Regions from separate parts of the Rhodococcus sp. ABRD24 genome, predicted to be linked through region 2. Evidence: riboswitches for the same ligand, from Rfam matches in the RefSeq annotation. Region 2 holds a riboswitch; the other holds the start of a gene.

Region 1 (3,664 bases), 2.4 Mb from region 2:
GTCGGGCGCGGTGTTGTTGTAGGGCAGCACCTCCACGCTGAGGCCCGCATCCGCGAAATACCCCTCCTGCAGCGCGACGAACAGCCCGGTGTGATTCGTATTGGGCGTCCAGTCCAGCGCAAAACGGATGGTGTTGCCGGATTCGTCGCTGCTGCCGCAGCCGGTGAGGATACTCAAGGCGGACGCGACGATTGCCGAGGTGGCAAGGGCCCGGCGGAGTCTCGATACCGTCGTCACGAGGCCGGCCAAGGCTGAGGGTGCAACGCCGTGTCCCAGAACATGAGCTCGTATCGGGTCGCGATCACGAATGCGCGGACCATTGCTGCGCGTTGCTCGGCAGTCGCGGCGTCCGCGGCAGCGTCGACGAGTCGGCGCGCGGTGACCACCGACTCCTGGAACTCCGGGCTGTCGTACGTCGTGACCCACTGTGCGTACGGGTGCGATGGATCCACTGCGAGTACGTCGTGGGCGCTTGCGGCCAGGCGGCTGCCCACGTCGGCGTAGATCCAGAAGCACGGAAGCAGGGCGGCCGCGGCAACCGCGTACGACTCGGTCGCCGACGTGGCCGTCAGGTACGACACGTACCCGAGACAGGCCTGCGAGTGCGCCGGCACGGCCTCGCTCTCGGGCAAGGCCCCGCTGGTCAGCAGGCTCTCGTGTAGAGAGGTCTCCACTACCGCGGCGGTTGCCGCCGACGTCGCCCAGAACGCCGCGGACTGCGGGTCCGGGGCGCGTGAGGCCACGAGCGCGAGTGCCTTGGCATATTCGGCGAGGTAGAGCGCGTCCTGCTCGATGTAGACGCGGAAGACGTCGAGTGGCAGTGTGCCGTCTCCCAGTCGGCGGAGGAACTCGAGATTGTCGATTGCGTCACGCAGGACCGCGGTGCGCTCCCACAGGTGATCGGTGAATCGACCGAGTTCGGTGTGAACAGAAGTGTCGTGGACAGACGTTGTCATCGCCGTGACATCCCTTCGTCAGCATTACCTGATGCAGGTTCCCGGGTGTGTTCTCAGCCCCGCCCGTGCGGAGCACCCCGTGTCAGTGAACGAGCCGACCTTAGCACCGCAGGATTGGTACCTTGGCATTCGACCTTGTCTGCGCGCCGGAGTGAGGAGGCCGCGTCATGGAAGCCACGCACGTCATCGAAGCTGGAGAGCCGGACACGCTCACCGTCGAGACACCCCTCGGCAAGGCGCGCGGATATTCCGACGGTTCCGTTTTCTCCTGGAAGGGCATTCCCTACGCGGCACCGCCGACGGGGGGACTGAGATTTCGCAGTCCAGCCGCGCCACAGCCCTGGGCCGGGGTACGGGACTGTCGCGCATTCGGGCCGATCGCGCCGCAGGGACACGACACGTCCGTGCCGATCGATCCGACGATGATGCTCGACGAGGACTGCCTGACGGTCAACGTCTGGGCCCCCAGACCGGACGGCCAGCCGCGGCCGGTCATGGTGTGGATTCATGGCGGCGCATATTGCCTGGGCTCGTCGGCGCAACCCGTCTACGACGGCCGGCTTCTCGCCGAACGCGGGGATGTCGTGATCGTCACGTTCAACTACCGGCTCGGAACGCTGGGCTTCCTGGATCTGTCATCGTTCTCCAGCGCCGACCGCGTGTTCGAGTCGAACCTCGGTCTGCGGGATCAGATCGCGGCGCTCGAGTGGGTGCGGGAGAACATCGCTGCGTTCGGTGGCGATCCCGGCGAAGTGACGCTGTTCGGGGAGTCGTCCGGTGGTGGTGCGATCACCACGCTGATGACGGTGCCCCGCGCCGAGGGGTTGTTCCACCGCGCCATCGCACAGAGCCCACCGGCGACGTCGGTGTACGGCGCCGAGCGGGCCGCGACGGTGGCCGCGCGGTTCCTCGAGATCCTCGATCTACCGGCGGATCGGGTGGGCGATCTGTGGGACATGCCGGTCGAGCGGCTCGTGAAGGCCGGCGACATCCTCGTCGACGAGGTCCCTGTCCGCGTGCCCGGGACGCTGGCGATGTCGCCGGTCGTCGACCGCGATCTTGTCCCGCACTACCCGGTCGCCGCGTTCCAGAAGGGTCACTCGCACCGGATTCCGCTGATCATCGGTTCCAACAAGGACGAGGCATCGATCTTCAAGTTCATGCGTTCGCCGCTGCTTCCGGTCAGCGCGGAGGCCGTCCAGCAGATGTTCTCCGGTCTGGCACAGGATAATCCGGAACTCTCGGCGTTGCGGCTGGCCGAGATCGTTGCCGCCTATCCGGACAGTACCAAACCCAGAGGAGCACTTGCGATCTCGCGTGACGCGGCCTTCCGGATGCCCGCGCTGTGGGTTGCCGACGGCCACAGTCGGCACTCACCGACCTGGATGTATCGCTTCGACCATGCCACCCCGATTCTCAAGGCCGCGCGTGTCGGGGCGGGGCACGCGACCGAACTGCCCTACGTGTTCGGCAATTTCGGCACGCTCAACGTCGATCCCACCTTCTGGCTGGGGGGACGAAAGGCGGCCGTCGACGTCTCCGGACGCATGCAGCGCCGCTGGCTGGCATTCACTCGGTACGCGGTACCGGCCGCGCTCGACGGCTCCAAACACTGGGCGCCCTACACAGAGGAGTCGCGTTCGACTCTCCTGATCGACAGCCGCGACCGACTGGTGGCGGACCCGGATCAGGCGTTGCGTGTGGCGTGGGGCGACGAGGTGATGGGGTTCAGCTGATGAGCGTCAGGGATCCGGGCGCGAGTCCGCGTCCAGCTCCCGCAGGACCGGCAGCCTGAAGCACACCACCGCCACTAGGATCACCGGAACGGCGAGCACGAAGAACGTGGTGCGAATGCCGGCCTGATCGATCAGCGGGCCGGCGAGCAGATAACCGAGCGGCCCGGCCGCATACGCGGTGGACGTCATCACTCCGACGACCCGTCCGCGCATGTGCTCGGGACTGCGAGTCTGCATGGCCCAGTTGGCGATCGGGCCCACCGGTCCGTACACCAGACCGATCACGGCGCACAGTGCCAGGAGTATCCACAGCGGTGGCAGGAAGGCCATGCCGACCATCGACAGTCCCAGGCCGCTCACCGCGATCAGCATCAGATTGCGGCGCTCGAGATGCGGCGCCAGGGCCCCATAGGAAAGCGCGCCGACCAGTCCGCCGATGCTCATCGCCATCAGCACCCAGCCGAGCTGGGCGGGATCGCCGCGGTCGGTGAAGTACTTGGGAAACAGCACCGACTCGATCGGCAGGTACAGCGCCACGATCACCATGTCGACCAGTGCCAGCGTGCGCAGCAATCGGTCCCGCCACACGAACCGAAGCCCCTCGAGGGTGCCGGTCCACATGGATGAGGGGCGGGTCTCGGTGTCGGGCCGTCCGGCATGCTCGAGCTTCAGGAACGCGATCGTCACGATGGACAGGGCGAAGCAGACGGCCGTCACCCACAGGGTCGTCTCCGGGCCGACCAGCGCGATCAGGACACCACCGATGCCCGGACCGATCAGATAGGCGACGTTGTAGTTCGCCTCGTACAGGCTGTTGACGCGGTCGAGCCTCCAGCCTGCGGCGCGGGTCGCTGCGGGCAGCATCGATTCGCGTGCCGAGATACCGGCCGGGTCGAAGGTTGCACCCAGCGCGGCGAGCAGTGCGAGCACCGGCACGGACAGCCCGACGGTGCCCGCGATCACGGGGATCGC
Region 2 (3,664 bases):
GCTGTGGCTGTCACTTGCAATGGTGGTGGTGGCCGGGAGTATGTGGGTGGTGTGGCGGCTGTATCACGGCGGGGAGCGCCTGCTCGCGGTGACGGTGACCGGCCTGACCGCCGCGGTGGTGTCCCCGTTCTCGTGGAGTCACCACTGGGTGTGGTTCGTGCCGTTGTTGGTGTACATCGTGCACCGGACGCTGACGAATCGCTGGTGGTGGATGGCCGCGCTGGTGGTGTACCTCGCTGCCGGCGCCTGGCCGTACCGGTGGGAAGAGGACAACGTGGTGGTGGGGCTGTTCTTGTTTCCGCCATGGTGGACCATCGCTGACGTGCTGATGAACATCTACGTCCTGCTGTACGTCGCGGTGATGATCGGCGCGACAATCATCGCGCGCCGCGCTGGACGCCCCATCCCCGACAGCGCCTTGCGCACTTAGCGCGGTTTCGCCGCTCGAGATCTCGCGACAAGTGCGCAAAGCGCGGGGAAGCTAGCTGCGCAGGGCGTCGGAGAGCGCCTGCGCGGCGGCTTGCGGGTCCTCGGCCGCGGTGATGGCGCGCACGACGACGACGCGGGTGGCGCCGGCGTCGAGGATCTCCGGCAGGCGCTCCTGGTCGACGCCGCCGATCGCGAACCAGGGCCGCACCGGCTGCGCCTCGGCGGTGCTGCGGACCAGGTCCAGCCCCGACGCCGTCCGCCCCGGTTTGGTAGGCGTGGCCCAGACCGGTCCGGTGCAGAAGTAGTCGACGTCCTCCTCGATCGCGGCGAGGCTGGCCTGTGCGCGGTTGTTCGTCGAGCGTCCGATCACGACGTCCGGGCCGACGATGCGGCGCGCATAGTGCACGGGCAGGTCGTTCTGGCCGAGGTGCAGGACGTCGGCTCCCGCGGCGAGCGCGAGGTCGGCGCGGTCGTTGACGGCGAGCAGCGCGCCGTGCCGGCGGGTCGCGGCACCGATCACCGCGAGCGCGGCCAACTCCTCCTTGACCTCCAGCGGTCCCAGCTCGCGCTCGCCGGCCGAGCCCTTGTCGCGCAGCTGGATGATGTCGACGCCACCGGCGAGCGCCGCCTCGACGAAGTGAGCCAGATCGCCCTTGTCGCGGCGGGCATCGGTGCAGAGGTAGAGACGCGCGTCCGCGAGTCGCTCGCGGGGCGTCAGGCGCTTGACGGACTGGGAGGCATGCACACCTGAAACGGTAGTCTCTAGCGTGGATGAATCAACACGGGAGTCCCGAGGGGTACGGGGCTGAGAGGGGGCCTGCCGGCCCCGACCGTCATACCTGACCCGGATCATGCCGGCGCAGGGAGTGAGGTGGAGTGAATGACCCGATCGGTATCCGTCGTCGGCGGCGGAGTGATTGGCCTGTCGATCGCCTGGCGCGCGGCACAGCGCGGCTGGGCGGTGACGCTGTACGACCCGGCGCCCGGTAGCGGCGCCTCGTGGGTGGCGGGCGGAATGCTGGCACCGCTGTCGGAAGGCTGGCCCGGCGAGGAGAAGGCGCTCGCACTGGGTGCGGCGTCGCTGCAACGGTGGCCCGGCTTCGGCACCGAACTCGAACGTATCGCGGGCGTGAGTCTGGTCACGTCCGACGATTCGCTGACCGTCGCTCTCGACGCCGCCGACGCTGCGGACCTGCACACGATCGCGGAGTGGGTCGAGACGCAGGGCCACGAGCTGCGCATCCTGAACCGCGCTCAGATCCGCGAGCTCGAACCGTCGCTGGGCCGCGGGATCCGGCTGGCGCTGCAGGCGCCCACCGAACTGGCCGTCGACAATCGACTGCTGGTACAGGCGCTGCGGACCGCGACGATCGCCGCCGGTGTCGAACTGGTCGAACGTGCGGTGACGGATCTCGACGAGCTCACCACCGATCAGGTGGTGCTGTCGGCGGGCTCGAACTCCGCGCAGCTGTGGCCGAACCTGCCGGTGCGCCCGGTCAAGGGTGAGATCCTGCGCCTGCGGGCCCGCCCGGGAGTGACGCCCGCGCCGCGCCGCACCATTCGCGGCAGCGTGCACGGACGGCCGTCGTACCTGGTGCCGCGCGCCGATGGCATCGTGGTCGGCGCAACGCAGTACGAGTCGGGACACGACACACAGGTCACCGTCGCCGGTGTCCGAGACCTCATTGCCGACGCGGAGGCACTGATGCCCGCGATCGGCGAGTACGAACTCTACGAGGTGAAAGCTGGTCTGCGACCGATGAGTCCGGACAACCTGCCGATCATCGGCCGGGTCTCGGACCGCATGGTGCTCGCCACCGGGCACGGCCGCAACGGCATCCTGATGACCCCGGTGACCGCGGACGCAACGGTCGCGATCCTCGATGGCACACCCCTGGCGGAGGCGGAAAGCGCCGCCGCCGAACGATTTTCACCTGTAAGAGCATGACAAGCGAGGTTTGGATGAGTGAGATGTTCGGGATTACCGTCAATGGTGAGGACCACGAGTTCGACGGATCGTTGACGGTCACGGAGCTACTGGACCGGCTGGAACTGCCGCAGCGCGGCATTGCGGTCGCGGTGGACGGGACGGTGTTCCCGAAGACGCGTTGGGACGAGCCGGTGGGTCGCGGCTGGGACATCGAGATCCTCACGGCAGTGCAGGGTGGCTGAGATGGGCAAGCTCACGATCGCCGACCGCACCTTCGGCTCCCGCCTGATCATGGGCACCGGCGGCGCCGCGAACCTCGCGGTGCTCGAGGAGGCTCTGGTGGCATCGGGCACCGAGCTGACGACGGTCGCGATGAGGCGCGTCGACGCTGTTGGTGGTACGGGTGTGCTGGACCTGCTGCGCCGACTGGACATCGCGCCCCTGCCGAACACCGCGGGCTGCCGCGGCGCGGCCGAGGCCGTGCTCACCGCGCAGCTCGCGCGCGAGGCGCTCGAAACCGACTGGGTGAAGCTCGAGGTGATCGCCGACGAGCGCACCCTGCTGCCCGACGCCATCGAATTGGTCAGTGCCGCAGAGCAGCTGGTAGACGACGGCTTCACCGTTCTGCCGTACACCACGGACGATCCGGTACTTGCGAAGCGCCTCGAGGACGTGGGCTGCGCCGCGGTGATGCCGCTGGGGTCGCCGATCGGTACCGGCCTGGGCATCTCGAACCCGCACAACATCGAGATGATCGTCGACGCCGCGAACGTCCCTGTCATCCTCGATGCCGGTATCGGCACCGCGAGCGACGCGACGCTCGCGATGGAACTGGGTTGCGATGCGGTGCTACTCGCGACGGCCGTCACCCGTGCGAAGGACCCGGCGCTGATGGCGTCGGCGATGCGCGGCGCGGTCACCGCCGGTTACGAAGCCCGGCACGCCGGCCGCATCCCCAAGCGGTTCTGGGCGCAGGCGTCATCGCCGATGTGACGGATTGATCGAATTCTCTGACCGGCGGCCGCCGCGACACCTAGGCTCGGAGGGACTGTTCCGTCCGTCCAATCCCCGTGAGTAGGACCGCCATGTCGACGACGCTGAACCCGGAACTCTTGAACCTGCTCCGCTCGGACGTCGTGGCGTGGAACGCCAGACGTGACGAGCTGTCGGACGCGCCCGATCTGCACGGCATCGACCTTTCCGGGGCCGATCTCGCCGGGGCCAATCTCACGGGGGCCAACCTCGTGGGCACAGATCTGTCGGGAGCGGATCTCACTGCGGCAGAACTCGGGGGCGCTGATCTGA

What was found. A riboswitch is a leader RNA that binds a small molecule or an ion and turns the genes downstream of it on or off. The one in region 2 is predicted to bind thiamine pyrophosphate.
Region 1: another riboswitch for thiamine pyrophosphate. It lies ahead of ERC79_RS19390 (TenA family protein); the one in region 2 lies ahead of thiO (glycine oxidase ThiO).

The regions. Positions count from the first base shown of each region.
Region 1 is NZ_CP035319.1:4,347,167-4,350,830, forward strand. Features, by position in the region: gene ERC79_RS19385 (ABC transporter substrate-binding protein) at 1-237, opposite strand, end outside; gene ERC79_RS19390 (TenA family protein) at 234-956, opposite strand; TPP riboswitch at 950-1,046, opposite strand; gene ERC79_RS19395 (carboxylesterase/lipase family protein) at 1,124-2,692, shown strand; gene ERC79_RS19400 (MFS transporter) at 2,699-3,664, opposite strand, start outside.
Region 2 is NZ_CP035319.1:1,685,928-1,689,591, reverse strand. Features, by position in the region: gene ERC79_RS07610 (glycosyltransferase 87 family protein) at 1-430, shown strand, start outside; gene thiE (thiamine phosphate synthase) at 482-1,174, opposite strand; TPP riboswitch at 1,201-1,312, shown strand; gene thiO (glycine oxidase ThiO) at 1,310-2,377, shown strand; gene thiS (sulfur carrier protein ThiS) at 2,392-2,601, shown strand; gene ERC79_RS07590 (thiazole synthase) at 2,603-3,352, shown strand; gene ERC79_RS07585 (pentapeptide repeat-containing protein) at 3,430-3,664, shown strand, end outside.